4 regions of the Streptomyces sp. NPDC005483 genome follow, and region 2 is predicted to be linked to each of the others. Evidence: riboswitches for the same ligand, from Rfam matches in the RefSeq annotation. Region 2 holds a riboswitch; each other region holds the start of a gene.

What was found. A riboswitch is a leader RNA that binds a small molecule or an ion and turns the genes downstream of it on or off. The one in region 2 is predicted to bind cyclic di-AMP.
Positions count from the first base shown of each region.
Region 1: it holds a riboswitch for cyclic di-AMP, as region 2 does, so the genes downstream of both, ABZT06_RS19240 (NlpC/P60 family protein) here and ABZT06_RS40140 (M23 family metallopeptidase) in region 2, are expected to answer to the same signal.
Region 3: it holds a riboswitch for cyclic di-AMP, as region 2 does, so the genes downstream of both, ABZT06_RS03910 (M23 family metallopeptidase) here and ABZT06_RS40140 (M23 family metallopeptidase) in region 2, are expected to answer to the same signal.
Region 4: it holds a riboswitch for cyclic di-AMP, as region 2 does, so the genes downstream of both, ABZT06_RS00910 (M23 family metallopeptidase) here and ABZT06_RS40140 (M23 family metallopeptidase) in region 2, are expected to answer to the same signal.

Region 1 covers NZ_JBEXEA010000009.1:151,846-159,314, reverse strand. Annotated here, with positions in the region: gene ABZT06_RS19250 (M23 family metallopeptidase) at 1-1,334, shown strand, start outside; gene pcrA (DNA helicase PcrA) at 1,371-3,854, opposite strand; cyclic di-AMP (ydaO/yuaA leader) riboswitch at 4,907-5,076, shown strand; gene ABZT06_RS19240 (NlpC/P60 family protein) at 5,085-6,218, shown strand; gene ABZT06_RS19235 (tellurite resistance/C4-dicarboxylate transporter family protein) at 6,333-7,316, shown strand; gene ABZT06_RS19230 (hypothetical protein) at 7,294-7,469, opposite strand, start outside.
Region 2 covers NZ_JBEXEA010000033.1:19,866-27,334, reverse strand. Annotated here, with positions in the region: gene ABZT06_RS40170 (MarR family transcriptional regulator) at 1-144, shown strand, start outside; gene ribA (GTP cyclohydrolase II) at 266-907, shown strand; gene ABZT06_RS40160 (response regulator transcription factor) at 911-1,561, opposite strand; gene ABZT06_RS40155 (histidine kinase) at 1,549-2,706, opposite strand; gene ABZT06_RS40150 (hypothetical protein) at 2,778-3,038, opposite strand; tRNA gene ABZT06_RS40145 (tRNA-Met) at 3,157-3,230, shown strand; cyclic di-AMP (ydaO/yuaA leader) riboswitch at 3,541-3,698, shown strand; gene ABZT06_RS40140 (M23 family metallopeptidase) at 3,710-4,735, shown strand; gene ABZT06_RS40135 (aldo/keto reductase) at 4,890-5,834, shown strand; gene ABZT06_RS40130 (PrsW family intramembrane metalloprotease) at 5,878-7,242, opposite strand; gene trmB (tRNA (guanosine(46)-N7)-methyltransferase TrmB) at 7,294-7,469, opposite strand, start outside.
Region 3 covers NZ_JBEXEA010000002.1:123,862-131,330, forward strand. Annotated here, with positions in the region: gene ABZT06_RS03895 (DNA topoisomerase IV subunit A) at 1-1,641, opposite strand, end outside; gene ABZT06_RS03900 (pitrilysin family protein) at 1,993-3,387, shown strand; gene ABZT06_RS03905 (pitrilysin family protein) at 3,384-4,772, shown strand; cyclic di-AMP (ydaO/yuaA leader) riboswitch at 4,984-5,144, shown strand; gene ABZT06_RS03910 (M23 family metallopeptidase) at 5,158-5,910, shown strand; gene ABZT06_RS03915 (GntR family transcriptional regulator) at 6,100-6,795, shown strand; gene ABZT06_RS03920 (HPr family phosphocarrier protein) at 6,923-7,204, opposite strand; gene ABZT06_RS03925 (GNAT family N-acetyltransferase) at 7,402-7,469, shown strand, end outside.
Region 4 covers NZ_JBEXEA010000001.1:198,981-206,449, reverse strand. Annotated here, with positions in the region: gene ABZT06_RS00915 (Tat pathway signal sequence domain protein) at 1-1,790, opposite strand, end outside; gene ABZT06_RS00910 (M23 family metallopeptidase) at 2,005-2,937, opposite strand; cyclic di-AMP (ydaO/yuaA leader) riboswitch at 2,942-3,099, opposite strand; gene ABZT06_RS00905 (alpha-galactosidase) at 3,408-5,483, opposite strand; gene ABZT06_RS00900 (tyrosine-protein phosphatase) at 5,690-6,487, shown strand; gene ABZT06_RS00895 (DUF6126 family protein) at 6,500-6,622, opposite strand; gene ABZT06_RS00890 (XRE family transcriptional regulator) at 6,619-7,224, opposite strand; gene ABZT06_RS00885 (aspartate aminotransferase family protein) at 7,299-7,469, opposite strand, start outside.

The sequences.
Region 1 (7,469 bases), on a different contig from region 2:
CCACCGGCACCTTCGAGGCCGACCCGCTCTTCGGCAACATGCCCGGCGACGCCACCGGTTCGTACGAAGCCTGCACGTGGACCACCGGCGGTCACCAGACCCTGAACTACGACATGTACGCGGCCCAGCACCACGCCGCCTACGACACCGGCGCGTACGACGCCACGCAGTGGGGCGCCGACCAGCAGCAGCTCGCCGCGATCCCGCCGCAGGCCGGCAGCACCGAGCACAGCGGCCAGTGGGACGCGAGTTCCTGGCACCAGCCGGACCAGTCCGCGGCCCCGGCCGACCAGACCCAGCACTGGGAATGGGGCACGCAGACCTTCGACACCGGTGCGTACGACGCCACGCAGTGGAACTCCGAGGGCACGGCGGCCGACGCGTACGGCGAGAGCCACGCGCACGACGAGGCGAATCCCTACGGCGACCCGTACGCCGAACACACCACGCACGACAACGAGCCGGACGCCGACGCCCTCACCACCACCGGTGAGATGCCGGCCGTACACGACGCCGACGCCCCCCTCCTGGACGACCAGGAAGAGGTTCCTCCGGCCGCCGCCCCCGGCTCCCGCGTCGCCGCGCGCAACGCCAACCGCTCCCGCCGCCGTATGCCCGCCAAGCGCTCCGCGCTGCTGACGATCGCCGTCCCCTCGGCGTGCGTCATGGGTGTCGCCGGGATCGCCGCTGCCTCCGTGGGCACGCTGACCGGCGACGACAACGGCACCACCTCGACGACCCTCGCGGACACGACCGCCGTCCACCCGGCCATCGCGAACAACAAGCTGGACACCCAGCTCGCGAGCCTCTCGGCCGGTGCCGACGACTTCGCCGACCGGGCCAGCCGTACGCAGGAACGCATCGACCTCAAGGCCCAGCAGGTGGCCGAGAAGAGGAAGGCGGCGGAGGAGGCGGCCCGCAAGGAGCGGCTGCGCCCGAAATTCGCGCTTCCGGTCGCGCAGCGGGGCCTCAGCGCCTACTTCGGCCAGTCCGGCGTCAACTGGATGTCCGTCCACACCGGCATCGACTTCCCCGTGTCGTACGGCACGACGGTGATGGCCGTGACCGACGGCACCGTCCGCACGCAGTGGAACAGCGCCTACGGCAACATGATGGTCGTGACGGCGAAGGACGGCACGGAGACGTGGTACTGCCACCTCTCCAGCTACCGCGTCGCCTCCGGTACGACGGTCAAGGCCGGCGACCCGATCGCGTACTCCGGCAACTCGGGCAACTCGACCGGCCCGCACCTGCACCTGGAGGTGCACCCGGCGGGCGGTTCGGCCATAGACCCGCTGCCGTGGCTGCGCAGCCACGGGCTGGACCCGACGTAACCCTGCGGGCCCAGCCCCCTTCCTGAGCTTCCTGAGCTACAGCCTCTCCACCGGCGCGTACCGCAGCAGCAGCCGCTTCGGCTTCGCTTCCCCGAAGTCGATCGTCGCCTCGGCGTTCGCGCCCGTGCCCTTCACGCCGACCACCGTGCCGAGCCCGAACTGGTCGTGGGTGACACGGTCGCCGACGGCCAGGGACACCACCGGCTTCTCCGAGGTCCTGCGCGTCGCGAAGCCGGACGCACCCGACGCCGAGGAGCGGGAACGGGACGACGACAGCGACGCGGCGACCCCCGAGACCGGCCCCGCGGGAGCGCCGGCCGCCCCGGTGCGCTTCCAGTCGACGTGCTGCGCCGGGATCTCCTCCAGGAAGCGGGAGGGCGGGTTGTACGACGGCTGCCCCCACGCGCTGCGCAGGGAGGACCGGGTCAGGTACAGCCGCTCACGCGCACGCGTGATGCCGACGTACGCCAGGCGCCGCTCCTCCTCCAGCTCCTTGGTCTGGCCGAGGGCGCGCATGTGCGGGAAAACGCCGTCCTCCATGCCGGTGAGGAAGACGACCGGGAACTCCAGGCCCTTGGCGGTGTGCAGGGTCATCAGGGTGATGACGCCGGAGCCGTCCTCGTCCTCGTCGGGGATCTGGTCGGAGTCGGCGACAAGCGCGACCCGCTCCAGGAAGTCGGAGAGCGAGCCGGTCTCCTCGCCTTCGCCCGACTCCTGCTCGAACTCCAGGGCCACGGCGGCGAGTTCCTGGAGGTTCTCGATCCGTGTCTCGTCCTGCGGGTCGGTGGAGGCCTGCAACTCGGCGAGATAGCCGGTGCGTTCGAGGACCGCTTCCAGGACGGTCGCCGGGCCCGCGCCGGACTCGACGATCGTACGGAGCTCCTCCATCAGCACGTTGAACCGCTTCACGGCGTTGGTGGAGCGCGCGGCCATGCCGTACGCCTCGTCGACGCGCTTGAGGGCCTGCGGGAAGCTGATCTTCTCGCGCTGGGACAGGGCGTCGATCATCGCCTCGGCGCGGTCACCGATACCGCGCTTGGGGACGTTGAGGATCCGGCGCAGCGGCACCGAGTCCTCGGGGTTGGCGAGGACCCGCAGGTAGGCCAGGACGTCCCGGACCTCCTTGCGCTCGTAGAAGCGGACGCCGCCGACGACCTTGTAGGGCAGGCCCACGCGGATGAAGACCTCTTCGAAGACACGGGACTGGGCGTTGGTCCGGTAGAAGACGGCGACATCGCCGGCCTTCGCGTCGCCCGCGTCGGTGAGGCGGTCTATCTCGTCGGCGACGAACTGCGCCTCGTCGTGCTCGGTGTCGGCGACATAGCCGGTGATGCGCGCGCCCGCGCCCGCGTTGGTCCACAGGTTCTTGGGGCGGCGGGACTCGTTGCGCTCGATGACGGCGTTGGCGGCGGTGAGGATCGTCTGGGTGGAGCGGTAGTTCTGCTCCAGGAGGATCGTCGTCGCGTCCGGGTAGTCCTCCTCGAACTGGAGGATGTTGCGGATGGTCGCGCCGCGGAAGGCGTAGATCGACTGGTCTGCGTCACCGACGACACAGAGCTCGGCGGGCGGCAGGTCGTGCTCGCTCGGGGGTACGTCCACCGGGTGCTCGGAGGTCCCGACCAGCTCCCTGACCAGCGCGTACTGCGCGTGGTTGGTGTCCTGGTACTCGTCGACCAGGACATGCCGGAAGCGGCGGCGGTAGTGCTCGGAGACGTCGGGGAACGCCCGGAGCAGGTTGACCGTCGTCATGATCAGGTCGTCGAAGTCGAGGGCGTTCGCCTCGCGGAGGCGCGACTGGTACATGGCGTAGGCCTGGGCGAGGGTCTTCTCGAAGCCGTCGGTGGCCTGGGCGGCGAAGTCCTCCTCGTCGATCAGCTCGTTCTTCAGGTTGCTGATCTTGGCGCTGAAGGACTTCGGCGGGAACTTCTTGGGGTCGAGGTCCAGGTCGCGGCAGACCAGCGCCATGAGCCGCTTGGAGTCAGCGGCGTCGTAGATCGAGAAGGAGGAGGTGAAACCGAGCTTCTTCGACTCCCTGCGCAGGATCCGCACGCAGGCGCTGTGGAAGGTCATCACCCACATCGCGTTCGCGCGCGGGCCGACGAGCTGCTCGACGCGCTCCTTCATCTCGCCCGCGGCCTTGTTGGTGAAGGTGATCGCGAGGATCTGGCCCGGGTGGACATGGCGCTCGCCGAGGAGGTGGGCGATGCGGTGGGTGAGGACCCGGGTCTTGCCGGAGCCGGCGCCGGCCACGATGAGCAGCGGGGTGCCGGAGTGCACGACGGCCGCGCGCTGGTTCTCGTTCAGCCCCTCCAGGAGGGTGGCCGGGTCCACCACCGGGCGCGGGGCGCCGTCGCGGTAGTAGGCGTCCCGGTCCGGGGGCACGTCGAACTTCCCACCGAACAGGTCGTCCGGAACCTGCTCCGGTCCGTGCTCGTCCTCGGGCGGCGGCGGGGGTTCCTCCCCATGCCCGCGAGGGGCCTGGAGGTCCGCCAGGAAGCTGTCGTCAAAGAGGCTGCTCATCGCTCTCCGAGTCTAGGGCTCCCCACTGACAGCCCGCCGCCGCCCCGAGAACATCCACCCGTACCGGAACCCGACGATCTTCCGGACCCGGCCTCCCGGCGCCCTCCTGCCTTCCTGGTCGACGGCGAGACCCGCCGCGGCACGGCACCCGCACGCTCCCGCGCATGCCGTACGAGACCTTCGTCACGGCACGGGCGCCGACCCGGCCGGCCGTCAGGGCCGAGCGCCGGGGACCTGCGGACGGGCCGCCTCTCGTCGTGGCCCGGAAAACCATGAACGGCCGCGCAGCGCCCTGCCGCGCAGCAGGGACGACGCCCAGGCCGCCCGCGCCCGCGCCCGCGGCGACCCTCGACCCTCCGGAAGGGCGAGGACGCGGTACGCGTGGGACTCCACCAGCGCCTAGCGCGAGCCCCCCTCGTCGTGGCCCGGAGCCATGAAAGGCCGCGCCGCCCGCCTTGTCGTCCGGCAGGAACGAGGGTCAGGCCACCCCGCCCGCGCCCGCGCCCGCGCCCGCGCCCGCGCCCGCGCCCGCGGCGACCCTCGACCCTCCGGAAGGGCGAGGACGCGGTACGCGTGGGACTCCACTCACGCCTTGCGCAAGCCCCCTTTCGTCGTGGCCCGGAGACCATGAAGGGCCCCGCCGCCCGCCCTGTCGTCCGGCAGGAACGAGGGTCAGGCCACCCCGCCCGCGCCGACGGCGATCCTCAGCCCTCCGGGTGGCAGCGACGCCGTACGCGTGGGACTCCACCACCGCCTTGCGCGAGTCGCTCTTCGTCGGCAGAGCAGACGGCACGGATCGTTGCCCCCTCGGCGATCACGCGGGTCACCGGTTGCCCGAGCCAGTCCCCAAAGGCGATCGAACAGGGGCACTCCAGCAAGAGACCGCCCCATCCACGGCACATCACACCGAATCGGCCATGCGGAGCGCCCCCTGGGGCCAAGGTCACGAAAATGTATCGGGCATATCGAACATCAACCTTCACAGGGGCCACACCAGTTGGCTACCGTTCCGATCAGGCCGTACGACCCCCTCCGGCGAACCTCGCCGGGCCGCACGGCCTCCGCCGAGTCCGCAGCGCCGCCGCGCGCCCGGAGCCGGGGACCCACCGAACCCGGGGTGAATCGGCCGACTCCCGCGCAGGGGAGCGCCGTAGGGCAAACCTTCCGAAGCACTTCGCCCGAACCCGACAGCTAACCCGGTAGGCGGAGCATGGGAAGGAGTCGCCTCCCTTGGCGTCGCACCGCAAGTCGCGTCCCGCCGGTACGCGCGTGGCAGGCATACGGACCCCGGCCCTCGCGACGGCCGCCCTCACCTCCGTGGCCCTGCTGTCCCAGTCGGCGAACGCCGCGCCGGCCGATGACAAGCCGAGTCTCGAAGAGGTCGAGAAGAAGGTCGACGACCTCTACCGCCAGGCCGAGTCGGCGACCGACGGCTACAACGCGGCCAAGGAGAAGACGGCCAAGCAGCGCAAGCAGGTCGACACGCTCCTCGACGACGTCGCCCAGCGCACCCAGAAGCTCAACGAGGCGCGGGAGGAACTCGGTTCCTTCGCCGCGGCCCAGTACCGCACCGGCGCCGGCGCGCCCGACACGGCGACCTTCCTGCTCGCCGACACCCCGCAGGACTACTTCGACCAGGCGCAGCTGATGAGCCGCTTGACGAGCCGTCAGAAGGGCGCGGTCGACGACTACGTCTCCGAGCAGTCCGCGACGATGAAGAAGCGCCAGGAGGCCTCCCAGAGCCTTCAGACGCTGAACGAGACGCAGAGCGACCTGAAGACCGCCAAGGCGACCGTCCAGAAGAAGCTCGCCGACGCGCGCGAGCTGCTGTCGGAACTGACCGCCCAGGAGAAGGCGCGTCTCGCGGTGATCGAGAAGCGCAAGCAGCAGGAGGCGGCCCGCAAGGCGGCGGAGCTGGCGCAGCAGCAGGCCGCGGCGGAGAAGGCGGCGCAGGAGACCACCGCCCCGCAGGAGAGCACGTCGCCGGCGACCGACTCCTCGTACGCCACCAAGGCCGCCAAGGCCCTCGCCTTCGCCCGTGCACAGATCGGCAAGCCGTACGTCTGGGGCGCCACCGGCCCCGACTCCTACGACTGCTCAGGGCTCACCCAGGCCGCCTGGAAGGCCGCCGGCGTCGACCTCCCCCGCGTCACCTATGACCAGGTCAACGCCGGCACCACGGTCTCCCTGGCCGACGCCCAACCCGGTGACCTGGTCTTCTTCTACGACGACATCAGCCACGTCGGCCTCTACATCGGCAACGGCATGATGATCCACGCCCCGAAGCCGGGCGCGTACGTCCGCGAGGAGTCGATCTACTACGACGGCGAGTCGGGGATCCACAGCGTGGTCCGCCCGGCCTGAGGCCGGGTACCGGGGGCGGGCGAAGAGCCCGCACTCGCGTGCATTTCCCCCATTTCCCCACGCGCGCGTGCGCGCCCCGCTCGCACGGCACGGGGAGCTTCCTAGCATCGGCACATGCCCGGTACCTCCCCCCACTCCCCCCTGCGCGTCTGGTGGACGCGGCACCCACCCGCGGCCGCGTCCGCCGTGATGGCGACCGGCATCGTGTCGGTCGGGCTCCTTCTGACCGGTCACGAGACGCTGTCCCGGATCGCCCTGGTGATCAGCTGCGCGGCCTGGCTGGGGCTGGCCGCCGAGTTCGCCGTACGACTGCTGCGGGAGCGCCCGCGATGGGTCGCGGACGCCGGGACACCGGGCGCCCTGACGGCCGTGGCGGCGACCACCGTACTCGGCACCCGGTTCTCCGCACTCGGCCGGCAGACCCTCGCCGAGGCGCTGCTGGCCCTGTCGGCGCTGCTGTGGCCGGTGCTGCTCGTGCTCGTCGTGCGGCACTGGAAGCGGCGGATGCCCGGCGGGGTGTTCCTCTGCTGTGTGGCCACCCAGGGCCTCGCGGTCCTCGGCGCCACGCTCGCCGCGGCCGAGTCGGCGGCCTGGCTCGCGCACGCGGCGCTCGTGCTGTTCTGGCTCGGCCTGGTCCTCTACGGCGTCGCGCTCTTCCTCTTCGACCCGCGCCAGGTGCTGGAGGGGCCGGGCGACCAGTGGATCGCGGGCGGCGCGCTCGCGATCTCGGCACTCGCCGGCTCGAAACTCCTCGCCGCCGACAGCGCGCGCCTGTACCTGTGGAACGACGACGACCGCGGTGTCCTGCGCGCGGTGACCGTCGCCCTGCTGGTGCTCGACCTGGCCTGGTACGCCGTCCTGCTGCTGGCGGAGTTCGTACGGCCGCGCCTGCGCTACGACGTGCGCCGCTGGGCCACCGTGTTCCCCATGGGCATGACGGCGGTCGCGGCCCTGTCGGTCTGCGCCACCGTGGACGTCCCGTGGCTCAGGACGCCGGGTGAGGTGCTGCTGTGGGTCTCCGTGGCGGCCTGGCTGGCCGTCGCCGCGGGGACCGTCGACGCCGCCCGTGCCGCCGTCAGGTCCACAGCACCGCGATGAAGACGTTGGCCGTGGTCAGCGCGCCGACCAGGCCGAACAGCCTCTTGTCCACCTTCTCGTCGTCCCGCTTCACATAGACCAGGCCCAGGATCACGATCAGCAGGGCCAGCTTCACGCCGATCTTGATGTTGTTGACGTGCTGGTCGTCGGCCT
Region 2 (7,469 bases):
GCCGCGCTCTTCGACCGGCTCACCCCGGAGCAGGTGGGGCAGCTGGAGGAGATCTTCACCAGTGTCACCGCCGGGCTCCTGGGGGAGGACGGGCCCTCCGAGGAGGTCCCGTGGCGCCGGCGGTCGTCCCCGTCCTGTTCGTGAGAAGCCCTGCGTGACGAACGCCATAAACCCGTTGCTTCAAATTTAAAGCATGGGGTAGGGTCTCGACCAGTAGAACTGCTTCAAATCTGAAGCAGGTGTGCCTACGGACCGGAGTACCCGCATGCCCGACCTGCCCGCCGCCACCCAGCGCTCCCGCGTCCGCGTCCCGCTGCGCTTCGGGGACGGCTACCGCGTAGACGCCGAACTCGTCACCTTCCACGGCCTGGCCGACGGGCAGGAGCACCTCGCCGTCGTCCTCGGCGACCCCGCCCCCGGCGCCGTCCCGCTGGTGCGCCTGCACTCCGAATGCCTCACCGGCGACGTCTTCGGCTCCGCCCGCTGCGACTGCGGCCCGCAGCTGCGCGAGGCGGTCGAGCGCATAGCCGAGCGCGGTGGTGTCCTGCTCTACCTGCGCCAGGAGGGCCGCGGCATCGGCCTCTACAACAAGCTCGACGCGTACGCCCTCCAGGACCAGGGCCTCGACACCTACGCCGCGAACACCGCCCTCGGCCTGCCCGAGGACGCCCGCGACTACACGGCGGCCGCGCAGATGCTCCAGGCCCTCGGGATCGCCGAGCTCGACCTGCTCTCCAACAACCCCGACAAGGCGGGCCAGTTGCGCGACCTCGGCATCGACGTCCGCGACCGTGTCCCCACCGGGGTCTTCACCACCGCCCACAACGTCCGCTACCTGCGCGCGAAGGTCCTGCAGACCCAGCACACGCTGCCGCTGGCGGAGTTGACCGAACTCGTCGTCGGCTGAACCTCACCTGGGCGTGTGCGCCAGATAGGCCAGCACGGCCAGGACCCGCCGGTGGCCGCTGTCGCTCGGCGGCAGGCCCAGCTTGAGGAAGACGTTGCCGATGTGCTTGCTGACCGCGCGCTCGGTGACCACGAGAGTCTTCGCGATGGTGGTGTTGTCGTGCCCCTCGGCCATCAGCTTCAGCACCTCGCGCTCGCGCGGGGTGAGGGAGTCGAGCGGGGTGTCGCGACGGCGGGTCAGGAGCTCGGTGACGACCTCGGGATCGAGCGCGGTGCCGCCCGCCGCCACCCGCTCCAGCGCGTCGAGGAACTCGTCGACCCGGCCGACCCGGTCCTTCAGGAGGTAGCCGACCCCGCTGGAGCCGCCCGCCAGCAACTCGGCGGCGTACGACTCCTCGACGTACTGCGAGAGCACCAGCACCGGGAGTCCCGGGATCCGCTCCCGCCCTTCCAGGGCGGCCCGCAGCCCCTCGTCGCGGAACCCGGGCGGCATCCGCACGTCGAGCACGGCCACGTCCGGCCGGTGGTCGAGCAGGGCGGGCAGGATCTCCGGGCCGGTGCCGACGACGGCCACGACCTCGTGCCCGGAGGACGTCAGCAGGAGGACGAGCCCCTCTCTCAGGAGGGCGTTGTCCTCGGCGATCACCACACGCACGGCAGCTCCACATCGATCACGGTCGGGCCCCCGGCGGGGCTGGTCACTTCGAAGGTCCCGTCGAGCGCGGCGACCCTGCGCCGCATCCCGAGCAGCCCCGAGCCCGCGGACTCGTCGGCGCCGCCCCGGCCCTCGTCCCGCACCCGCACGGTCAGCCCGCGCCGGGTCCGGGCCAGCCGGACCTCGGCCCGGTCGGTACCGCTGTACTTGGCGACGTTGGTGAGCGACTCGGCCACCACGAAGTAGGCGGCCGCCTCCACCGCCGCGGGCGCCCGGGTGCCCGCGTCCAGACCGCCGTCGTCCACACGCACGGCCAGTCCGCTGCCGGCGGCGAGCGCCCGCACCGCGCCGACCAGACCCCGGTCGGTGAGGATCGGCGGGTGGATCCCGCGCACCACGTGCCGCAGCTCGGTCAGCGCCTGCTCGGCCTGCGACTGGGCGTCGTCCAGCAGCTTGCGGGCGGCGTCGGGGTCACGGTCGTAGGCCCGCTTGGCGAGGCCGATCCGCATCGACAGCGCCACCAGGTTGGCCTGGGCGCCGTCGTGCAGGTCCCGTTCGATGCGGCGCAGTTCGGCCTCGTGCGCGGCGATCGCGTCGGCCCGGGTCTCCTTCAGTTCCTCGACCCGCCGGGCCAGCCTGGCCTTCGGGGAGGGCATGAGCAGCACGGTCGACCAGCGGGCCTCGGTGTCCGCGAGCCGCACGATCAGCGGAAGGACGACGGGGTCGCGGCGCAGCGCCCCGGCCCACACACCGTCGACCACCAGGCCGAGGGGCCACAGCGGGAGGGCGAGGGCGAGGGCGAGGAGGGCGCCGTAGAGGTAGTAGGCGAGCATCCAGCGGAAGTCCCTGAGCGTGCCGGGGTCCCGCACCGAGATGCGCAGCCGCTCGCGGAGCGTGCCGGTCATCGGCGTGTACGCCTCGGGGATCTCCCTGCCCGTCCACAGAGTGGTCAGGTTCCGCTTGGCGCCGGCGATCCGCCGTATCAGCAGCACGGCCTCGGGCAGCAGCCAGCAGCCGACCACGGCGACCGTGCCCACGGCGGCGATCAGCAGCACCGTGATGAAGAGGTACACGCCGAAGCACATCGCCGCGGCCACGAAGAGATGCACGGTCGCCATCGCCGCACGCCGCACCGACTTCCACATGCGGCTCACGCTAGACGAACGACCCCCGGCGCACGGTGTAGCCCGCTACACCATCGGGGGCGGGGCGAGGCTCACTCCCCGTGGCCGTCCGCGGCGGCCCCTTGGTCCCGTACCCAGTTCCGGTGGGCGTTGGACCCCTCGCGGCCGGGAGAGAGTCTCAGGACGGCTCCGTCGTCGATCTGCTCCAGGCTCGTCACCACATAGGGAGAACCGGCCTGCACCGCCAGTCGGATGCTGCCGTTGCCGAACTCCGTCACCCGCAGCGTCCGGCCGCCGGACAGCGGGATGTCCCGCTTGCCGATCTCCACCGGTCGCTCATCGGCTGCCGCCATGGGCCCCTCCTCGTGCGCGTGAGGGGCGCCACGGTACGCCGCCGAGCGGGAAACCGGGCCTCCGGAACAACCCTGGCGCGAACCACCTCGCGGATGACGTATGCTGGTCACACAACGACGCGGGGTGGAGCAGCTCGGTAGCTCGCTGGGCTCATAACCCAGAGGTCGCAGGTTCAAATCCTGTCCCCGCTACTCAAGGCTCAGGGCCGGAGTCCATTCACTGGACTCCGGCCCTGAGTGTTTTCCCGGCCGTGTCACACGGTACGACGTCTTCGTGACGCCGGGTGAGTGAGTGACCGCCCTCCGCGCAAGAGCTGACATACCGTCAATGCCTGTGTGTTGCCTGAGGAAGGGCCAACTCGCCCGTTTTTCGCCGTTCATGGGCCGTAAGTCCAGCGGGATTTCGTTAATGATCAAGCGGAACAGCTTGGAATCGGGCCCCCGGGTCTATTAACGTTCGATAACGCAGCGCGGTCGTCCCAGCCGTCACAAGAGACGGCTCCGTGCTCACGCGCCGAATTCCGCAAGGGAACCGGGGAACCACCAACTTGGGGTGAATCGCTCGTACGCCGCCGTGGCAGCACGGCCGGTATACGCGCGTAGGAGACCTTCCTGCTCCGAACCCGTCAGCTAACCCGGTAGGCGAGAAGGAAGGAAAGGAGCGCGCCCACGTGGCGTCCAACCCGCCTGCCCCCGAGGCGCCGTACGTAAACAGCGACACCCTCGTGTACGGCGGTTACCGCGCCGACGACGAGGCCCCGCTCGGCGAGTGGAACCCCACCGCGGACTCCCTCGCTCCCGTACGAGGCCGGCATCGCGTCACCAAGCAGCGCGGCGGAGGATTCGCCCGTAGCTCCACCGTTCTCGGCGTCGGCGTCATAGCCGCCGTCAGCGCGGGCGGGATGGCCAGCGCCAACACCGGCAAGCCGCCGGTCTCCATCTCCATGCCCGACCTGGGCTCCGTGAGCTCGCTCATCTCGAACGACTCCGACACCGCCGCGGACGACACGAGCGCCTTCAGCAGCGTCGGCGCCACCACCGCCGACACCGCCCAGGGCACCTCGGACGCCGGTGAGGCGCTGCGCTCGCGCATCCTGGCCCAGGCCGAGGTGCAGCAGGACCAGATCGACACCAAGGCCGCCCAGGCCGTCGCGGACGCCGCCCAGAAGGAGGCCGACGCGGCCGCCGCCAAGGCGGAGAAGGACGCTCAGGAGAAGGCCGCCGCCGCGAAGAAGAAGGCGGAGGAGGAGGCCGCGAAGAAGGCCGAGGCCGCGCGCCTGGCCGAGCTCGCCAAGCAGTACACGCTGCCGACCTCGTCGTACACCATCACCGGGACCTTCGGTCAGGCCGGTTCGCTGTGGTCCTCCGGCTACCACACGGGCCTGGACTTCGCCGCCCCCACGGGCACGCTCATCAAGGCGATCCACAGCGGCACCATCACCCAGGCCGGCTGGGCCGGTTCCTACGGCTACCGCACGATCCTCACCCTCGACGACGGCACCGAGCTGTGGTTCTGCCACCAGTCCTCGATCAATGTCAGCGTCGGCCAGAAGGTCGGCACGGGTGACGTCATCGGCCGCGTGGGCGCCACGGGCAACGTGACCGGCGCGCACCTGCACCTGGAGGTCCACCCGGGCGGCTCGGCCGACGGCATCGACCCGATGACGTGGCTGCGCGGCAAGGGCCTCACCCCCTGACGTTCCCGCGAGTTCCCGCGAACTCCGGCAGCCCTGACGACGTCCCCCCGACGTCAGGGCTGCCGGTGCTTCGGAGCGGCTGATTCCGTTTGTTTACGAGGACTTTGCGGCCGTGGCGGAAGACCGGCGTCCGGCGCGGGCGTTGACGTATGGCATGACTTCTCTTCGCAAGCTCGGCTCCTCCGACCTCGAGGTCTTCCCGCTCTCCCTCGGCGGCAACGTCTTCGGCTGGACCGCCGACGAGGCCACGTCCTTCGCCGTCCTCGACGCGTACACCGCGGCCGGCGGCAACTTCGTCGACACGGCCGACTCGTACTCGTCGTGGGTCGACGGGAACTCCGGCGGCGAGTCCGAGACGATCATCGGCAGGTGGCTGGCGGCCCGCGGCCACCGCGACGACGTCGTCATCGCCACGAAGGTCAGCCAGCACCCCGACTTCCCGGGCCTGTCCGCCGCGAACATCAAGGCGGCGGCCGAGGCGTCGCTACGGCGCCTGGGCACCGACCACATCGACCTGTACTACACCCACTTCGACAAGCCCGAGACCCCCGTCGAGGAGATCATCGGCGCGCTGGACGAGCTGGTGAAGGCGGGCAAGGTGCGGGCGATCGGCGCCTCCAACATCTCCGCCGCGCGCCTCGCGGAGTCCCTCGCCTTCTCCGACGGCGAGGGCCTGGCGCGGTACGTCGCCCTCCAGCCCCACTACAACCTGGTCTCGCGCGACACGTACGAGGGTGAACTCGAGGCAGTCGCCGCCCGGGAGGGCCTGGCCGCCGTCCCGTACTACGCCCTCGCCTCCGGGTTCCTCACCGGCAAGTACCGCGCCGGTACGACGGTGGAGAGCCCCCGCCAGGCGGGCGCCGGCAAGCACCTGGAGACCGAACGCGGCCGGAAGGTCCTCGCAGCGCTCGACGACATCGCCGAATCCCACACCGTCCCGGTCGCCACGGTCGCCCTCGCCTGGCTCGCCGCCCAGCCGACGGTCGCGGCCCCGATCGCGTCCGCCCGCACCGTGGAACAGCTTCCCGCGCTGCTGGGAGTGGGCGATCTGGTGCTGACGGAGGAGGAGCTGGGACGCCTGGCGGAGGCGTCGGCCTGACCCTCCGGCACACCCCTCGACCGCTGCGTGGATCTACGTCCGTCTATGTCCGGTACGGGTTGTACGCGGGGTAGGGCACCGTCGGGTGGACCGGGGGCTGGACCGGGTGGACCGGGTGCGGGGGCTGGGCCGGGTATCCGTACACGCCGTACACCGGCCAGGGCGGCGCGGCCACCGGTACCGGCGGTGCCGTCGTCCGGGCCGCGTGGTCCAGCGCGGGACGCGCCACGTCCCGCCGTCGCCACAGCTCGTGCAGCAACTCCCGCTCCCGTACGACGAAGTCCGCGTTCGCCCGCCCGAGCCGCCCCCGGTGCCGTAGGAACGCCAAGGACGTCGCGTACGCCTCGTACTGCGAGACCGCCCGCGCCGCGGCCCGCCCGCCGAACTGCCGCCGCGCGTAGTCCCGTGCCACCCGCCGCGCCCGCATCGAGCCCAGCACATACGGCTCGGTCGGCGTCAGCCACCCCGCGACGGCGTACGCGGGCAGCTCCTCGCGCACGGTCTTCAGCTCCCGCTGCCGCGTCCAGATGACCAGCCAGGTCAGCAGCGCGAACGCCGGGAGCATGAACATCGCGTACACCGCGAAGAAGCCGAACTGCCCGAACGTCGAGGAGCCGTTCCACGTGGCGTGCATGCCCATCGCGAGCAGCAGCCCGGACAGCGGGACGAGAATCCTCCGGACGCGCTGGCGTTCCGCCGACAGCGCGGAGATGCCGAAGCCGATGCCGGTGAGGACGGTGAACAGGGGGTGCGCGAACGGCGACATCACCACGCGCACGAAGAAGGTCGCCGCGGTGACGGAGGCGATGCCCCGGTCGCCGGTGAGCTGGTCGGTGCCGAAGGCGGTGCCGAGGTAGAGGATGTTCTCGGTGAACGCGAAGCCGGTGGCGGTGACTCCCGCTATCACCACGCCGTCGACGATCCCGGTGAAGTCCCGTCTGCGGAACAGGAAGACGAGCAGAACGGCTGCGGCCTTGGCCGACTCCTCGACGATCGGCGCTATCACGGTCGCGCCGAGAGTGTCCGCGCCGGTCGGGTCGGCGGTCGCCGTCGCTATCCACTTGGTCGCGAAGCTGTTGGCGATGATCGCTATCAGCGCGGCCGCGCAGGCGCCCCAGGCGAAGGCGAACAACAGATTGCGCCAGGGGCCCGGTTCGACCCGGTCGAGCCAGCGGAACGCGGCTATGAGCAGCGGTACGGGCAGGACGGCGAGGCCCAGCCCGACCAGGAACCCCTGGGTACCGGTCTGCTGGCGGACCAGGGCGAGGATGACCAGCCCCGACAGCGCGAGGAGCGTGATCAGGGCGCCGTAGCGCACCCATTTCCGCTGCCACCAGTGCGCGTGCCGCAGCGCACCGCCGCCGGGCGGGTTACCGGGATGCGTCGGATACGGAGGAAAGGTGGCCACGACATCGACCTTAACGAGACAGAGGCGCCGCCCGCAGGTGGGGCGGGATGCTCAGGCGCCCGTGGGGGACTGGTCGGATCGGTCGGTTGGGTCGGTTCGGTCGCCGTGCTGTACGCGGCGGAACAGCAGGTCGTTCACGACGTGTCCCTTGTCCAGTCCCTGCCCCTCGAAACGGGTCAGCGGCCGGAATCCGGGACGGGCTGCGAAACCGCCGCCTGCCTGGGTGT
Region 3 (7,469 bases), on a different contig from region 2:
GCGCTTGCCGCCGGCCTCCTCCGGGAACGGCTCGCCGTTCGCCGTACGGGCCAGCAGCCCCGTCGAGGACAGCAGCACCCGGCACGGGTCGTCCGCCACCTGGAGCGGCACCGCGGCCACGGGGGCCGTCGCTCCGGCCTCCAGCAGGACCGTACGCCGCTCGGTGCCGTACTTCTTGGCGACAGCGGCCAGCTCGGCGGAGACCAGCTTGCGCAGCTCGGCGTCCGACTCCAGGATCCGGGTCAGCTCCGCGATCTCCGCTTCGAGCCGCTCCTTCTCCGACTCCAGCTCGATGCGGTCGAACCTGGTCAGGCGCCGCAGGGGCGTGTCCAGGATGTACTGCGTCTGGATCTCGCTCAGCGAGAAGCGCTCGATCAGGCGCTCCTTCGCCTGCGCGGAGTTGTCGCTGGAGCGGATGATGCGGATGACCTCGTCGATGTCGACCAGGGCGGTGAGCAGGCCCTCGACCAGGTGCAGCCGGTCGCGCCGCTTGGTGCGACGGAACTCGCTGCGGCGGCGCACCACTTCGAAGCGGTGGTCGAGGTAGACCTCCAGGAGCTCCTTGAGGCCCAGGGTGAGGGGCTGCCCGTCCACCAGCGCGACGTTGTTGACGCCGAAGGACTCCTCCATCGGCGTCAGCTTGTAGAGCTGCTCGAGGACCGCCTCCGGCACGAAGCCGTTCTTGATCTCGATGACCAGACGCAGGCCGTGCGCGCGGTCGGTGAGGTCCTTGACGTCGGCGATGCCCTGGAGCTTCTTCGAGCCGACCAGGTCCTTGATCTTGGCGATCACCTTCTCCGGGCCGACCGTGAACGGCAGCTCGGTGACGACCAGGCCCTTGCGGCGGGCCGTCACCGTCTCCACCGAGACCGTCGCGCGGATCTTGAAGGTGCCGCGGCCCGTCTCGTAGGCGTCCCGGATGCCGGAGAGACCGACGATCCGGCCGCCGGTGGGCAGGTCGGGGCCCGGGATGTGCTTCATCAGGGCGTCCAGATCCGCGTTCGGGTAGCGGATCAGGTGGCGGGCGGCCGCGATGACCTCGGTGAGGTTGTGCGGCGCCATGTTGGTGGCCATGCCGACCGCGATGCCCGAGGAGCCGTTCACCAGAAGGTTGGGGAAGGCGGCGGGCAGCGCGCCCGGCTCCTGCTCCTGGCCGTCGTAGTTCGGCGCGAAGTCGACGGTGTCCTCGTCGATGGACTCCGTCATCAGGCTCGCGGCCTCGGCCGCGCGGCACTCGGTGTACCGCATGGCGGCCGGCGGGTCGTCGTTGCCCAGCGAACCGAAGTTGCCGTGGCCGTCGACCAGCGGCACGCTCATCGAGAAGGGCTGGGCCATGCGCACGAGGGCGTCGTAGATTGACGCGTCGCCGTGCGGGTGCAACTTACCCATGACCTCGCCGACCACGCGGGCGCACTTCACATAGCCGCGGTCGGGGCGCAGGCCCATCTCGTTCATCTGGTAGACGATGCGTCGGTGCACCGGCTTGAGGCCGTCGCGGGCGTCGGGGAGCGCGCGGGAGTAGATGACCGAGTACGCGTACTCGAGGTACGAGCCCTTCATCTCGTCCACGACGTCGATGTCGAGGATCCGCTCCTCGTACGAGTCGTCGGGCGGCGGGGTCTTCGTGCTGCGGCGGGCCATCGCTGCCGGCTCCTCTTTCCTGGTCGCTCGCCTACGGGTCGCTCACGTCGACCCTTTGGCTCACTCTTGCTGAAGCGTGAACGGGATCTGACGCGGACCATTGTGGACCGCGGCACTGACAGTCCGGGCCAGGGCCCGGCTGAGCCGCCCTGCCCGGCGGCCACCGAGCCACCCGGCCCGGCGATCGCACAGCGCCCCGCTCACGGTTGCCCGCAGGCTACGCGATCCGCTGTGGGCGTACGCGCCCCGGGAACTTCACCGAGGGTCCGCACGCTTGCATACAGTGGCAGGACCGGCAGGAAAACCGCGGTTTCCACGACCGCGACCGCGATCGAAGGGACGTACATGCCCATGGGTCACACGGCCACAGACCAGGCAGGCACCGGGGGCCTGACAGCGACCGAGCACCGCCTGGCCAACGGCCTGCGCGTGGTGCTCTCCGAGGACCACCTGACCCCGGTCGCGGCGGTGTGCCTCTGGTACGACGTCGGCTCGCGCCACGAGGTCAAGGGGCGTACCGGCCTTGCTCACCTTTTCGAGCACCTGATGTTCCAGGGCTCGAAGCAGGTGCACGGCAACGGGCACTTCGAGCTCGTCCAGGGCGCGGGCGGCTCGCTCAACGGCACCACCAGCTTCGAGCGCACCAACTACTTCGAGACCATGCCGACCCACCAGCTGGAGCTCGCGCTCTGGCTGGAGGCCGACCGCATGGGCTCGCTCCTGGCCGCCCTCGACGACGAGTCGATGGAGAACCAGCGCGACGTCGTCAAGAACGAGCGCAGGCAGCGCTACGACAACGTCCCCTACGGCACCGCGTTCGAGAAGCTGACCGCGCTCGCCTACCCGGAGGGCCACCCCTACCACCACACCCCGATCGGCTCGATGGCCGATCTGGACGCGGCCACGCTGGAGGACGCGCGCGCGTTCTTCCGCACGTACTACGCCCCCAACAACGCCGTCCTGTCGGTCGTCGGCGACATCGACCCGGAGCAGACGCTCGCCTGGATCGAGAGGTACTTCGGCTCCATCCCCTCGCACGACGGCAAGCCCGCGCCCCGCGACGGCTCCCTGCCCGAGATCATCGGTGAGCAGTTGCGCGAGGTCGTCGAGGAGGAGGTCCCCGCGCGCGCCTTGATGGCCGCCTACCGGCTGCCGCACGACGGGACCCGCGAGGCGGACGCGGCCGACCTCGCCCTGACCGTTCTCGGCGGCGGCGAGTCCTCCCGCCTCTACAACCGGCTCGTACGGCGCGACCGTACGGCCGTCGCGGCCGGCTTCGGCCTGCTGCGCCTGGCCGGTGCGCCCTCGCTGGGCTGGCTCGACGTGAAGACCTCCGGCGATGTCGAGGTGCCGGTCATCGAGACCGCCATCGACGAGGAGCTCGCGCGGTTCGCCGAGGAGGGCCCCACGGCCGAGGAGATGGAGCGCGCCCAGGCCCAGTTGGAGCGCGAGTGGCTGGACCGGCTCGGCACCGTCGCGGGCCGCGCCGACGAACTGTGCCGTTTCGCCGTCCTGTTCGGCGACCCGCAGCTCGCCCTGACCGCCGTACAACGCGTCCTGGAGGTGAGCGCCGAGGAGGTGCGGGAGGTCGCCAAGGCCAAGCTGCGCCCCGACAACCGCGCGGTGCTCGTCTACGAGCCCACCGCCCCGGCCGAGATCGCCGACAGCGCCGAGGAAGCCGCCGAGGACCCGCAAGCCGCGGCGACCGTAGAAGCCAGCGACGACAACGAGGAGGCGGCCAAGTGACCGAGCTCGCCGCGATGGAATTCCACCCGCAGCCGCAGGCGGGCGAGCCCAAGGTCTGGGCCTTCCCCGCCCCCGAGCGCGGGACGCTGGACAACGGCCTCACCCTGCTGCGCTGCCACCGCCCCGGCCAGCAGGTCGTCGCCGTCGAGGTGCTCCTGGACGCGCCCCTGGACGCCGAGCCGGCCGGCCTGGACGGTGTCGCCACGATCATGGCGCGCGCGTTCTCCGAGGGCACCGACAAGCACTCCGCCGAGGAGTTCGCCGCCGAGCTGGAGCGCTGCGGCGCCACCCTCGACGCGCACGCCGACCACCCTGGCGTCCGCCTCAGCCTCGAAGTGCCCGCCTCCCGCCTCGCCAAGGCGCTCGGACTGCTCGCCGACGCGCTCAGGGCACCCGCGTTCGCGGACAGCGAGGTCGAGCGGCTCGTCCGCAACCGCCTCGACGAGATCCCGCACGAGCTGGCCAACCCGTCCCGCCGCGCCGCCAAGGAGCTCTCCCGGGAGCTGTTCCCGGCGGACTCGCGCATGTCGCGCCCGCGCCAGGGCACCGGGGAGACCGTCGAGAACATCGACTCCGCGGCCGTACGCGCCTTCTACGAGAAGCACGTGCGGCCCGCCACCGCGACCGCCGTGGTCGTCGGCGACCTCACCGACATCGACCTGGACGCGCTGCTCGCCGACACCCTGGGCTCCTGGACCGGCTCCACGGCTCAGCCGCGCCCGGTACCGCCGGTGACCGCCGACGACACCGGCCGGGTCGTCATCGTGGACCGCCCCGGCGCCGTCCAGACGCAGCTGCTGATCGGCCGCGTCGGCGCCGACCGGCACGCACGCGTGTGGCCCGCGCAGGTGCTCGGCACGTACTGCCTCGGCGGCACCCTCACCTCCCGCCTGGACCGCGTCCTGCGCGAGGAGAAGGGCTACACCTACGGCGTACGGTCGTTCGGCCAGGTCCTCAGGTCCGCCCCGGACGGCTCGGGCGCCGCGATGCTCGCCATCAGCGGCTCGGTCGACACCCCGAACACCGGTCCCGCGCTGGACGACCTGTGGAAGGTGCTGCGCACGCTCGCCGAGGGCGGACTCACCGACGCCGAACGGGACGTCGCCGTACAGAACCTCGTCGGTGTGGCGCCGCTCAAGTACGAGACCGCGGCGGCCGTCGCGAGCACACTGGCCGACCAGGTCGAGCAGCACCTGCCCGACGACTACCAGGCGACCCTGTACCAGCAACTCGCCGCGACCGGCACCGTCGAGGCCACCGCCGCGGTCGTGAACGCCTTCCCGGTGGACCGGCTGGTGACGATCCTGGTCGGTGACGCGGCCGCCATCAAGGAGCCCGTCGAGGCCCTCGGCATCGGCGAAGTCAAGGTCGTGACGGCCGAGTAGACGAACCCTGACTCGAAGGGGCCCTGGTGACACGAGTGTCGCCAGGGCCCCTTCGACACCCAGATCTCTTAGATGTCCGAATTGGGCAGGAGGTTGCCTGTCTGCCCTGTGGGATGCGCTACAAACACCCCGATCGGTTTGGGGATTGAAAGTGGCCCCGCTTAGCGTCCTCTGGGCTGTCCGTCAGGCACCGAGCCGCGCCCGCGGCACCGGACAGTCATCGCCGAGTCCCCGCATGGCGCGAGCCAGGGGAGCCGGGGACCCACCAAGTCCCTGGGGTGAATCGGACGCCCGCGCACCGCGAGGGGGTCCGTAGGAGACCTTCCTGCTCCGAACCCGTCAGCTAACCCGGTAGGCGAGAAGGAAGGAAAGGACCAGCCACCACATGGCGTTCACCTGCGCCACCGGGAAGCACCGTCGTCCCAGCCGCATCAAGCGCACCACCGCCCGCGCGGCAGGCGTCGCGGCCCTCGCCACCACCGGCGTCATCGGCACCCTCGCCGCCCCGGCGCTCGCCGCCGACAACTCCGTCGAGCAGACCGGCCTGATGCCGGTCGTCAGCGTCGGCGACTCCCTCGCGGACCAGCTCGACGCCCAGGCCGAGGCCCAGGCGCAGGCCGCCGCGCAGAAGAAGGCGGCGGCGGAGGCCAAGCGCAAGGCCGAGGCGCGCGCCAAGGAGATACGCGAGGCCAAGGAGCGCGCCGCCCGCGAGGCCGAGCGCAAGCGCCTCAACGCCTTCGTCGCCCCGATCTCCGGCTCCTACATCTCCACCGGCTACAAGAGCGGCGGCTCCCTGTGGTCGTCCGGCAGCCACACCGGTGTCGACTTCCACGCCGCCAGCGGCACCTCCGTGCACGCGGTCGGCCGCGGCACCGTCGTCGAGGCCGGCTGGGGCGGGGCGTACGGCAACAACATCGTGATCAGGATGGCCGACGGCACGTACACCCAGTACGGCCACCTGTCGTCCATCGGCGTCTCGGTCGGCCAGTCGGTCACCCCCGGCCAGCAGATCGGGCTGTCCGGCGCGACCGGCAACACCACCGGGCCGCACCTGCACTTCGAGGCGCGCACCACCCCCGAGTACGGCTCGGACATCGACCCCGTCGCGTACCTGCGCTCGCACGGCGTGAACGTCTGACGACCCACCGCGCGATCCTGGCGAGGCCCCGGCTCTTCCGAGCCGGGGTTTCGTCGTTTCCAGCGCCCCGTTGTCCAAAAAATATCCCTGGATTCCGGTCCGCCGTCGGAAATTCCCGCTCATTGCAATAGAGTCACTGAACACACGTCAATCGGCGACGTTTCACGGGGATTAAGACGGAGGTCGGACATGCGTATTCCGGCGCACTCGGTATGCACGGCGATCCGCGACGACATCGTCGCCGGTGTCCACGAGCGCGGGAGCCGGCTCACCGAGGAACTGCTCGCCCGCCGCTACGGGGTCTCCCGCGTCCCGGTCCGCGAGGCCCTGCGCACCCTGGAGGCCGAGGGCTTCGTGGTGACGCGGCGGCACGCGGGCGCGTGCGTGGCCGAACCGACCGAGCAGGAGGGCGCCGACCTCCTGGAGATGCGCATGCTCCTGGAACCGCTCGGCGCCTCCCGGGCCGCCCAGCGGCGCACCGAGGCCCATCTGAAGGTGCTGCGCGGCCTGGTCAGGCTGGGCCAGGAGCGTGCCAGGCGGGGCAACAGCGACGATCTGCGCTCCTTGGGGGGCTGGTTCCACGAGACGCTCGCGCAAGCCTCCGGCAGCCCGGCGCTGACCTCGATGCTGACCCAGCTGCGGCACAAGATCGCGTGGATGTACGTCGTGGACGCGCCCGCCGACCCCGTGGAGTCCTGGGTCGAGCACGGCGCGATCGTGGACGCGGTGGCACGCGGGGACGGCGAGCGCGCGCGGGCGATCACGGCGCTGCACACCGAGCGCTCGGGCGCGGTGCACCGGCTGCGGTTCGTTTCCGGGCAGGACCGCGCGGACCGTGTGAGGACCTCGCAACATCCTGTAAACGTGACGGGTGTGCGGCATTAACACGGGCACCGTATACAAAGAGGGAGTAATTCGCGGGGGACTATTTCTGCTGCCCGCGGAAGGGAAATGCGAAGGGCCCGCCCGATAATTCGGACGAGCCCTTCGATGCTTTTCAGGGCACCTTTGCTCAGACGGTCTCGGGAAGCTCCTCGAGACCCTCGGCGACCAGCTTCGCGAGCCGGTCGAGGGCCGCGTCCGCGCCCTCGGCGTCGGAGGCGAGGACGATCTCCTCGCCGCCCTGCGCGCCCAGGCCGAGAACGGCCAGCATGGAGGCCGCGTTGACGGGGTTGCCGTCGGCCTTGGCGATCGTCACCGGGATACCTGCGGCCGTGGTGGCCCGGACGAAGATGGAAGCGGGGCGGGCGTGGAGGCCCTCGGCCCAGCCGACGTTGACGCGGCGCTCAGCCATGTGATGCTGCCCTTCGGTGTTCAGGGTTGTCTAGACCAGTTTCCCACACGTGAAGCGTCTCCGGAACGGACCTGGAGTCCCTCCGGGGTGAGACGTCGGACCGCGGCCTCGGCCCGACTTCCGTCCTTGCGCGTTCTCGCGCGTTCTCCACAGACTGCCTCGCGCCGTTGTCGTACGCGAGCCGTACTCTGGGGCCCATGCAGAGCGCGTCGGACCGGCACGAGTACCCCGCCCACTGGGAGGCCGACGTGGTGCTGCGCGACGG
Region 4 (7,469 bases), on a different contig from region 2:
GCGGAGCCGGTCCGCAGGAAGTGGTACCAGAGCCAGAGGTCGGTGCCCAACTCCGAGTTGTCCCAGGCGAATCCGCCGATGTCGTAGCGCCAGACGTGCCGGTCGTTGTCGTAGGTGTGCTGGACGTCGCCGTAGTCGAGGAAGCCGTACCAGCGGCGTTCCTCGCGCTGGTCGCGGTAGTAGGCGAACAGGTCGTCGAGGTGGTCCTCGAGCACCGCGCGGGCCTTCGAGGAGCGGTCCACGGGCGCCCAGTCGCCGAAAACGCCTGCGGAGCGCAGCCGTTGGGGAGTGGCGGCGAGCAGCGGAGGTGCGGCCACGGCCTTCGCCTGGGCCGCCAGGACATCGGCGGGCGGGGTCTTCGCCACGGCCCAGAAGGTCAGTTCACTGGTGCGGGCGATGCCGTACGGGGTGCCGAAGCCCGGCTGGTAGTCCTCGTACGTGATCTCCAGGCCGCCGTCGGACTGTTCCTCGTAGGTGTCCTGACCGAGGCCGTCGTGGTAGAAGCGCAGGTCGAGGGGCTGGGCTTCGGGTGAGTAGAGCCAGAGGGTGACCTCGGCGGCCGCGGACTCGGCGCCGCGCACATCGAGTTGGGCGGGGTGCCGCTGCCAGAAGTCCCGCAGGCCGAAGGCGAGTCCGCCGCTCGCGCCGCCGGCGTATCCGAAGCCGGCCGCGCACTGTCCGGCCGCGGCCGGGATCCAGCCGTAGCCCGCCGTGGTGCGCTTGCGGATCTGGTAGCCGTCGGCGGTCGGCTGGGTGAGCGTGTAGTCGCCCCATCGCGGGATGTACGCCAGCCGGCTCGCCACCCGGGTGTCCCAGGTGGCGGTGTCCGGCAGCCGTTCGCCGGCGATCTGCGCGGCCCGCACCGCCGCGCCCGGGTCGCGCCGCAGCCCCGTGACTCCCTGGACGGCCTCGCTGAACAGGCCGCCGCCCGAGTCGGCGAACCGCACGTGGCGGTCGTAGGGCTGATCGCTCAGCGGCACGGTGAAGCGGACGCCGAGTCCGCGCAGGAAGTCACCCTGGTCGGAGCCGGGCCGCTGCTCGCCGTCCCAGACGAAGGTGTGCACCAGGCGGAAGGATTCCGCACCGGCGAAGAAGGCGAACCGCAGCACGAACGGCAGCCAGGCCCTGCCGCCGTGCCGGTGCCGCCCTTCGACCCGGATCACGGCACGGACGGGGCCGTCCTGCTCGACCGTGATCTTCTCGATCCGGCCCGCGAAGCTGTCGAGGTCCGCGCCCTCGCGCACGGAGTCCTGGCGCAGGGCCACCAGCCGTCCGTCGCGCGCGATCTCGGTCGTGCCGCGCCGGATGCCGCGTACGACGGTGTCGGAGCCCTTGGCCCCGAAGACGGCGGTGATCACGCCGGTCGACACCTCGATCCGGCCGCCGACGCCCCGGCCGACGGTGACCCGGTGGGCGGGCTCGGCCGGACTGCCCGCGCTCAGCAGATAGCCGTCGGCCCGCGGTGCGTCGGGGGCGATCGCGTGCGCGGTCCACTTCACCGAGCCGTCGGGCCAGTAGGCGGTGGGCCAGCTCTGGACCGGGACCTCGTCGCCGCCGGTGGTGGCGAGCCGGAACCGCTGCTCCGGGCGGTGGGTGCCGCGCGCCCACGGCACGCCCCAGGTGGCACCGGCGTGGGCGTCGGGCGGAGAGCCCTCCAGCCAGTGGAGCTCGGTGTCGTCGTCGTCGCCGGCCGCCGCGGCGGCGGTACGGGACTGGGCCCAGGAGAACTGGGTGAGGGCGGCCGCGGCTGCGGCGCCCTTGAAGACGGTGCGTCGGTCGACGCCGGACACGGTGACCTCCGAAGGTCGTAGAAAGCGCTTACGCGGCAACGGAGTTCACTCTGTCTCCACCCTCCCCTCCCTGTCGACGCCCTGAGCCCCCTCGCCACAAGAACGCAATGAAGTGATCATGAAGGGGCACACACTCACGCGTGGGAGTCGCTGACGAAACACCGAAGGCCGGACCCGGGGATCGGGGTCCGGCCTTCGGTGGCACAGGGGGGCGTCAGCCGACGGCGACACCCTTCGAGCGGAGGTAGGCGACCGGGTCCACGTCGGAGCCGTAGTCCGGCGTGGTGCGGATCTCGAAGTGCAGGTGCGGGCCGGTCACATTGCCGGTCGCGCCGGAGAGGCCGATCTGCTGACCCTCGGTCACGGTCTGACCGGCCGAGACGGAGAGCTGGGACAGGTGGGCGTACTGCGCGTAGTAGCCGTCGTTCAGCTTGATGACGACCTGGTTGCCGTAGGCGCCGCCCCAGCCCGCGGAGACGACCGTGCCCGCGGCCACGGCCTTGAGCGAGGTGCCGGTCGGGACGACGAAGTCGACGCCGGTGTGGTAGCCGCTGGACCACATGCTGCCCGCGACGCGGTAGCCCGTTCCGATGGTGGCGCCGCTGACCGGGAGGGTGTAGCCGCTGGAGCTGCTGGTCGTGTCGGAGCTCTGGGTGGCAGCCGTTGAATTCGAGGACGACTTCTTCGACTCCGCCTTCTCGGCCTTCGCCGAGGACGCCGAGGAGGAGGACCCGGTCTTCGCCGTGCTCGCCTTTGCCTTCTTGTCGATCGAGAGCTTCAGGCCCGGGTGGATCAGCGACGGGTCGTCGCCGATGGCCGCACGGTTGTCGGCGTAGAGCCTCTTCCAGCCACCCCTGACGTTCTGTTCATCGGCGATCTTCGAAAGATAGTCGCCGACCCGCACCGAATAGGTGCGCACCGTCGAGGTCTTCGCGGTGCTCTTCTCGGCAGCGGTCTTTTCGGCGGACTTCTGCGAGACCGGAATCGACTGAACGGCCTTTTCCGAAACGGACTGCGGGGTGGCGGCGTGAGCGCCGGTGGCGCCTATGAACGGCAGCGCGAGCGCGGCGCCTCCGGTTCCGGCGACGGCGATCGAGCGGGTGAAACGCTGGGACTTCGGACGGCGGTGCTTACCCTTCGCGGGCATGGCGAATTCCTCTCCGGCGCCTGCGAGGTGAGCTGTCGGGTGCGGGCTGGAGATGCCCGGCCGCGCCGAGACGCGGCTATACCCCAAGCCGTTCCGGAGACCGGAACAGGCGGTGATACCTGTGGGTCCCCCGCTCCTGCCGTGCACGGGTGAGTGAGTGTGGGGAATCCGTTCGGCGGCAGGATTGGGCGTCCGACCGGATCGGTGGCGAACGTAAACGAGCAAGACACAAAGGGACAAGTGAGAGGTTGCCCGGATATGCGTTTCCCTTGATCCCGAATGCGAATTACCGGTCACCCTGCGTGAATCGAGCACCCTCCACCCGCCCAAATCCCCTTGAGCGGCCTGCGAATTACGTGAACATGACGGGCGACGCACCGTCACGGATATGACGCTCCTCACGTCACGAATTCACAGGAACCCTCATCCCGGGCGGAGCTGGAAGGAGGCCATCAATTCGGACAGAAGCCCTATATGTGACGCAGTCGGATAACCGTCGCATCAAGGTCTCCACGCAAACCGGTACGGAGCCCGTGATGCAGCAATACGACCCCCCGGTGAACTTCGCCCGTTTCGGGGCATTCGTACGACGCCGCCGGGTCGAGCCCCCGCAGCCGCAGCGAGGGGACGGGCTCGCCGTACTTCTGTGCCTGAAGCCAGGCGAGGACGACGGTCTCGCCCCCGAGCACGTACTGCACCGCGCTCAGTCCGCCCCGCGGAGGCCGCAGCCGGTAGAGGTCGCCGCGCTGCACCAGGGGCCGGATCTCCTTGTAGAGACCCACCCACCGCCCGGCTTCGGCGAGCTCCTCATCGGTCCACTCCGAGAGGTCCCCACCCACTCCGAGCACTCCGGCCATCGCGCTCACGAACCGGAACCGCAGAGAGCTCACCCGTCCGTTGAGCTGGGTGTTGGGACTGTCGGTGACCCAGGCCGCCATCACGCGCGCGGGGTGGATCTGACTGAAGCCGTGCTGGATGGCGAGCCGGTCGAGGGGGTCGGTGTTGTCCGAGGTCCACACCTGGTCGGTACGGCCGAGCACCCCGAGGTCGATCCGGCCGCCACCCCCCGAGCAGGACTCGAAGGCCACGCCCGGGTGAGCCTCCCGCAACCGGTCCAGCAGGGCGTAGAAGCCGCGCACATGGTCGACCCACAGGCGCTGCGGGTAGGGCTCGCCGGGCCAGCCCGCGTCCGTGAAGCAGCGGTTGAAGTCCCACTTCACATAGTCGATCGGGGCCGAGGAGAGCAGGGTGTCGAGCTGCTCCCACAGATACTCCTGAACATCCTCGCGTGCGAGGTTCAGTACGAGTTGATTGCGGAACTCCGTCCGCTTTCGTCCCGCTTGGTACTGCACCCAGTCCGGGTGGGCACGGTACAGCTCGCTGTCCGGGTTGATCATCTCCGGCTCGACCCAGATGCCGAACTGCATGCCGAGCGCGCGCACGGAGTCACCGAGCGGCTTGAGGCCGGAGGGGAAGCGGTCGGGGTTGGGCGCCCAGTCGCCGAGCCCGGCCCGGTCACTGGTGCGGGCGCCGAACCAGCCGTCGTCGACCACGAACAGCTCGACGCCGATCGACGCGGCACGTCGGGCCAGGGTGAGCTGCTGCTCCTCGGAGATGTCGAAGTTCGTGGCCTCCCAGGAGTTGAACAGCACGGGTCGGTCCTGGTCCGCGTCCGGGATGACGTACGCCCGCTGGTAGGCGTGCCAGGCTCGGCTGGCGCCGCCGAAGCCTTCGTCGCTCCAGAGACCGGCGAAGAGGGGCGTCGTGAAGGACTCCCCGGCCGCCAGCCGGAGCAGCCCCGAGTCGTCGTATCCGGCGCCGCCGGTGATCTGCACGCGCGCGTCGGGCAGTTGCGCCACAGCGATCCGCCAGGACCCCGACCAGCCGAGGGCGACGCCGTAGACCTCGCCCCGCTCCTCGGTTGCGTCGGTGTCGAGCGCGACCCACGGCAGGTGCTGGTGGCCGGTGTGGCCGCGGCGGCTGCCGATGACCTTCTCGCCGTAGGTGAGCGGGGTCCGGGAGAGCAGGGACTCTGCGGCCCAGCGGCCGTGCAGCTGGGACAGTCGCCAGCCGTCCTCGCGGTCGGGCAGGGTCCAGGTGGCGGAGTCGGCGCGCAGCAGTTCGACCGGGGCCGGGCCCTGGTTGTCCAGAGTCACCCAGCGCTCCAGGATGTCGTCGCGCATCCGGTAGTGCAGCGTGATGCCCAGCCCGCCGTCGCGGAACCGCAGCCGCAGCTCGTCGCCCTCGGTGTCGTACGCCTCGAAGCTCCACTCGGTGCCGCGCCGCTCGTCGGTGCGCACGGACAGGGCGGGGCGGGTGAAGCGGGGGCCGCCCTCGACGGGGTACTCCTCGCGTCCGTCGAGCGGGGACTCGAAGGGCCAGTACTCGGGCAGCGGACGTACGGCGAGGGTCTCGGCGTCGGCCAGGGCGATCCTCGGGCCCCAGTGCAGGTGCAGCAGCTCGTCCTCGGCCGTGAGGTGCAGGGCGTAGCTGCTGGCCGGCCCGGACAGAATCCACGTACGGCCGTTGTCGGCGATCTCCAGCATGGTGTCCCTCACAGATTCGAACAGGTGCCAACAGGTGCACTCAGGCACCAACATCATCAATGGCTGACAGCCCTGGCTGCAACGGCTGTGGACAAGTGATTGCCGTCCCTGTGGACAACTCATTGCCCCAGGAATCCATGTCGTATGGTCGAGAGCGCGCCCCGCCGACGAGTCGCGTCGGCGGAGCCCGGCTGGGAGGAGCCCCCGTGACGCAGCAGATCCCGTCGACCGAACCCGAACTGTCAGGTGTCCGCAATTTCCGCGATGTGGGCGGACTGCCGACGGCGGACGGGCGGCGGGTGCGGTACGGGGTGCTGTTCCGCAGCGGTCACCTCGCACACGCGACCGAGGACGACGCGGCCTTCCTGGCCTCCCTCGGCCTGCACACGATCTTCGACTTCCGCAACGCGGCGGACCAGAAGCTGGAGGGCCCCGACGTCGACCTGCCGGGCGTCACCAATGTGAACCTGCCGCTGAGCGACCCGGCGGAGGGCACCTGGTTCTGGAAGATGGTCCGGGACGGCGACATAGAGCAGCTGCGCGAGCTCCTCGGCGACGGCAAGGCCGCGCAGCGCATGATCAACTCATACCGCACGATGGTCAAGGAGCGCACCGCCGAGCACTCCGAGGTGCTGCGCTCCCTCGCCGGGGACAGCGTGCCCGCCCTCATGCACTGCGCGGCCGGCAAGGACCGCGCGGGTCTGTCCATCGCCGTGACTCTGCTCGCCCTGGGGGTGGAGCGCGAGGCGATCGTCGCCGACTACCTGGAGTCGAACGCCAAGCACCGCCGCTACAAGGTCCGCCGCACCAGCACCGCCACCGACGCCTACTCCCCCGAGGTCATGGAGCTGCTCAGCCCGTTGTTCGAGGCGCGGGCCGAGTATCTGACGGCGGCCTTCGAGACCATCGAGGAGACGTGGGGCGGCGTCGAGGCGTATCTGGAGGAGGGCCTCGGTCTGACCCCCGAGATCCGTGAGCGGCTGCGGGAGCGCCTGCTCGACTGAGCCGTACGGCCGCTACTGCCCGGCTCCCACCGCGAAGAGGAAGTAGATGAAGGCCGCGAAGACGTGGCCGACGGCGAGGTAGATGATCAGGCGCACCCACAGGGCGCGGGGGAACTTCTCCTCCATGTCACTCATGGTGTCTCTCCAGGGGTCGGGCCCAGGCACAGCGTGGCCGTGGGGCTCTGCAACAGGGTGTGGACGAACAGGAGCTCGACACCGTCGGGGTCCTGGGCGGCGATGCGGTGCGGGGTCAGCGAGTCGAAGTGCGCACTGTCGCCCGGGCCGAGCCGGTGCGTGGTGTCCCCGAGGCGGAGCCTGAGCCGCCCCCTGAGGACGTACAGCCATTCCTCGCCGGGATGCACCCTCACGATGTCGCCCTGGGAGCCGTGCGGCACCTGCACACGCAGGGCCTGCATCCCACGGCCGGCGGCGCCCGCCTGGAAGTACGTCCAGCCGCCCGCCTCGGTCGGTTCCATGTCGGCGGCGCGCACCACGGCGTCCCGGTCGGCGGCCGTCTCACCGAGAAGCTCCGAGACCGTCGTACCGTAGATGCGGGCCAGCGCGAGCAGCATCGGCAGTGAGGGCTGGCGCTGTCCGGTCTCGAGCCGGGAGAGATGGGCGGGCGACAGCCCCGCGGCACCGGCCGCCGCCTCCAGCGTGAGGGAGGCGCGACGGCGCAGCGCGCGAAGCTGGGGAGCCACCGAGGGCAGCTCCGTGAAGGCTTCCGGGGAGGTCATACCTCCATTGAGCCGGAGACTTGCCTCTGCGGCAAATTTCTTGCCTCAGAGGCAAAGATACCCGGAGAGGGACGTCACCGGTTGGCCACCGCCTGCTTGACCAGCGTCTTGCCGAAGTCCCACATCAGGCCGCCGCCGTTGTGCGCGTCGTCCATGACCTCGGTGAAGGCGTCGACGAACCGGTCCACCTCCTTCTCCCCGACGACCAGCGGCGGGATGAGCTTGATGACCTCCAGGTGGTCGCC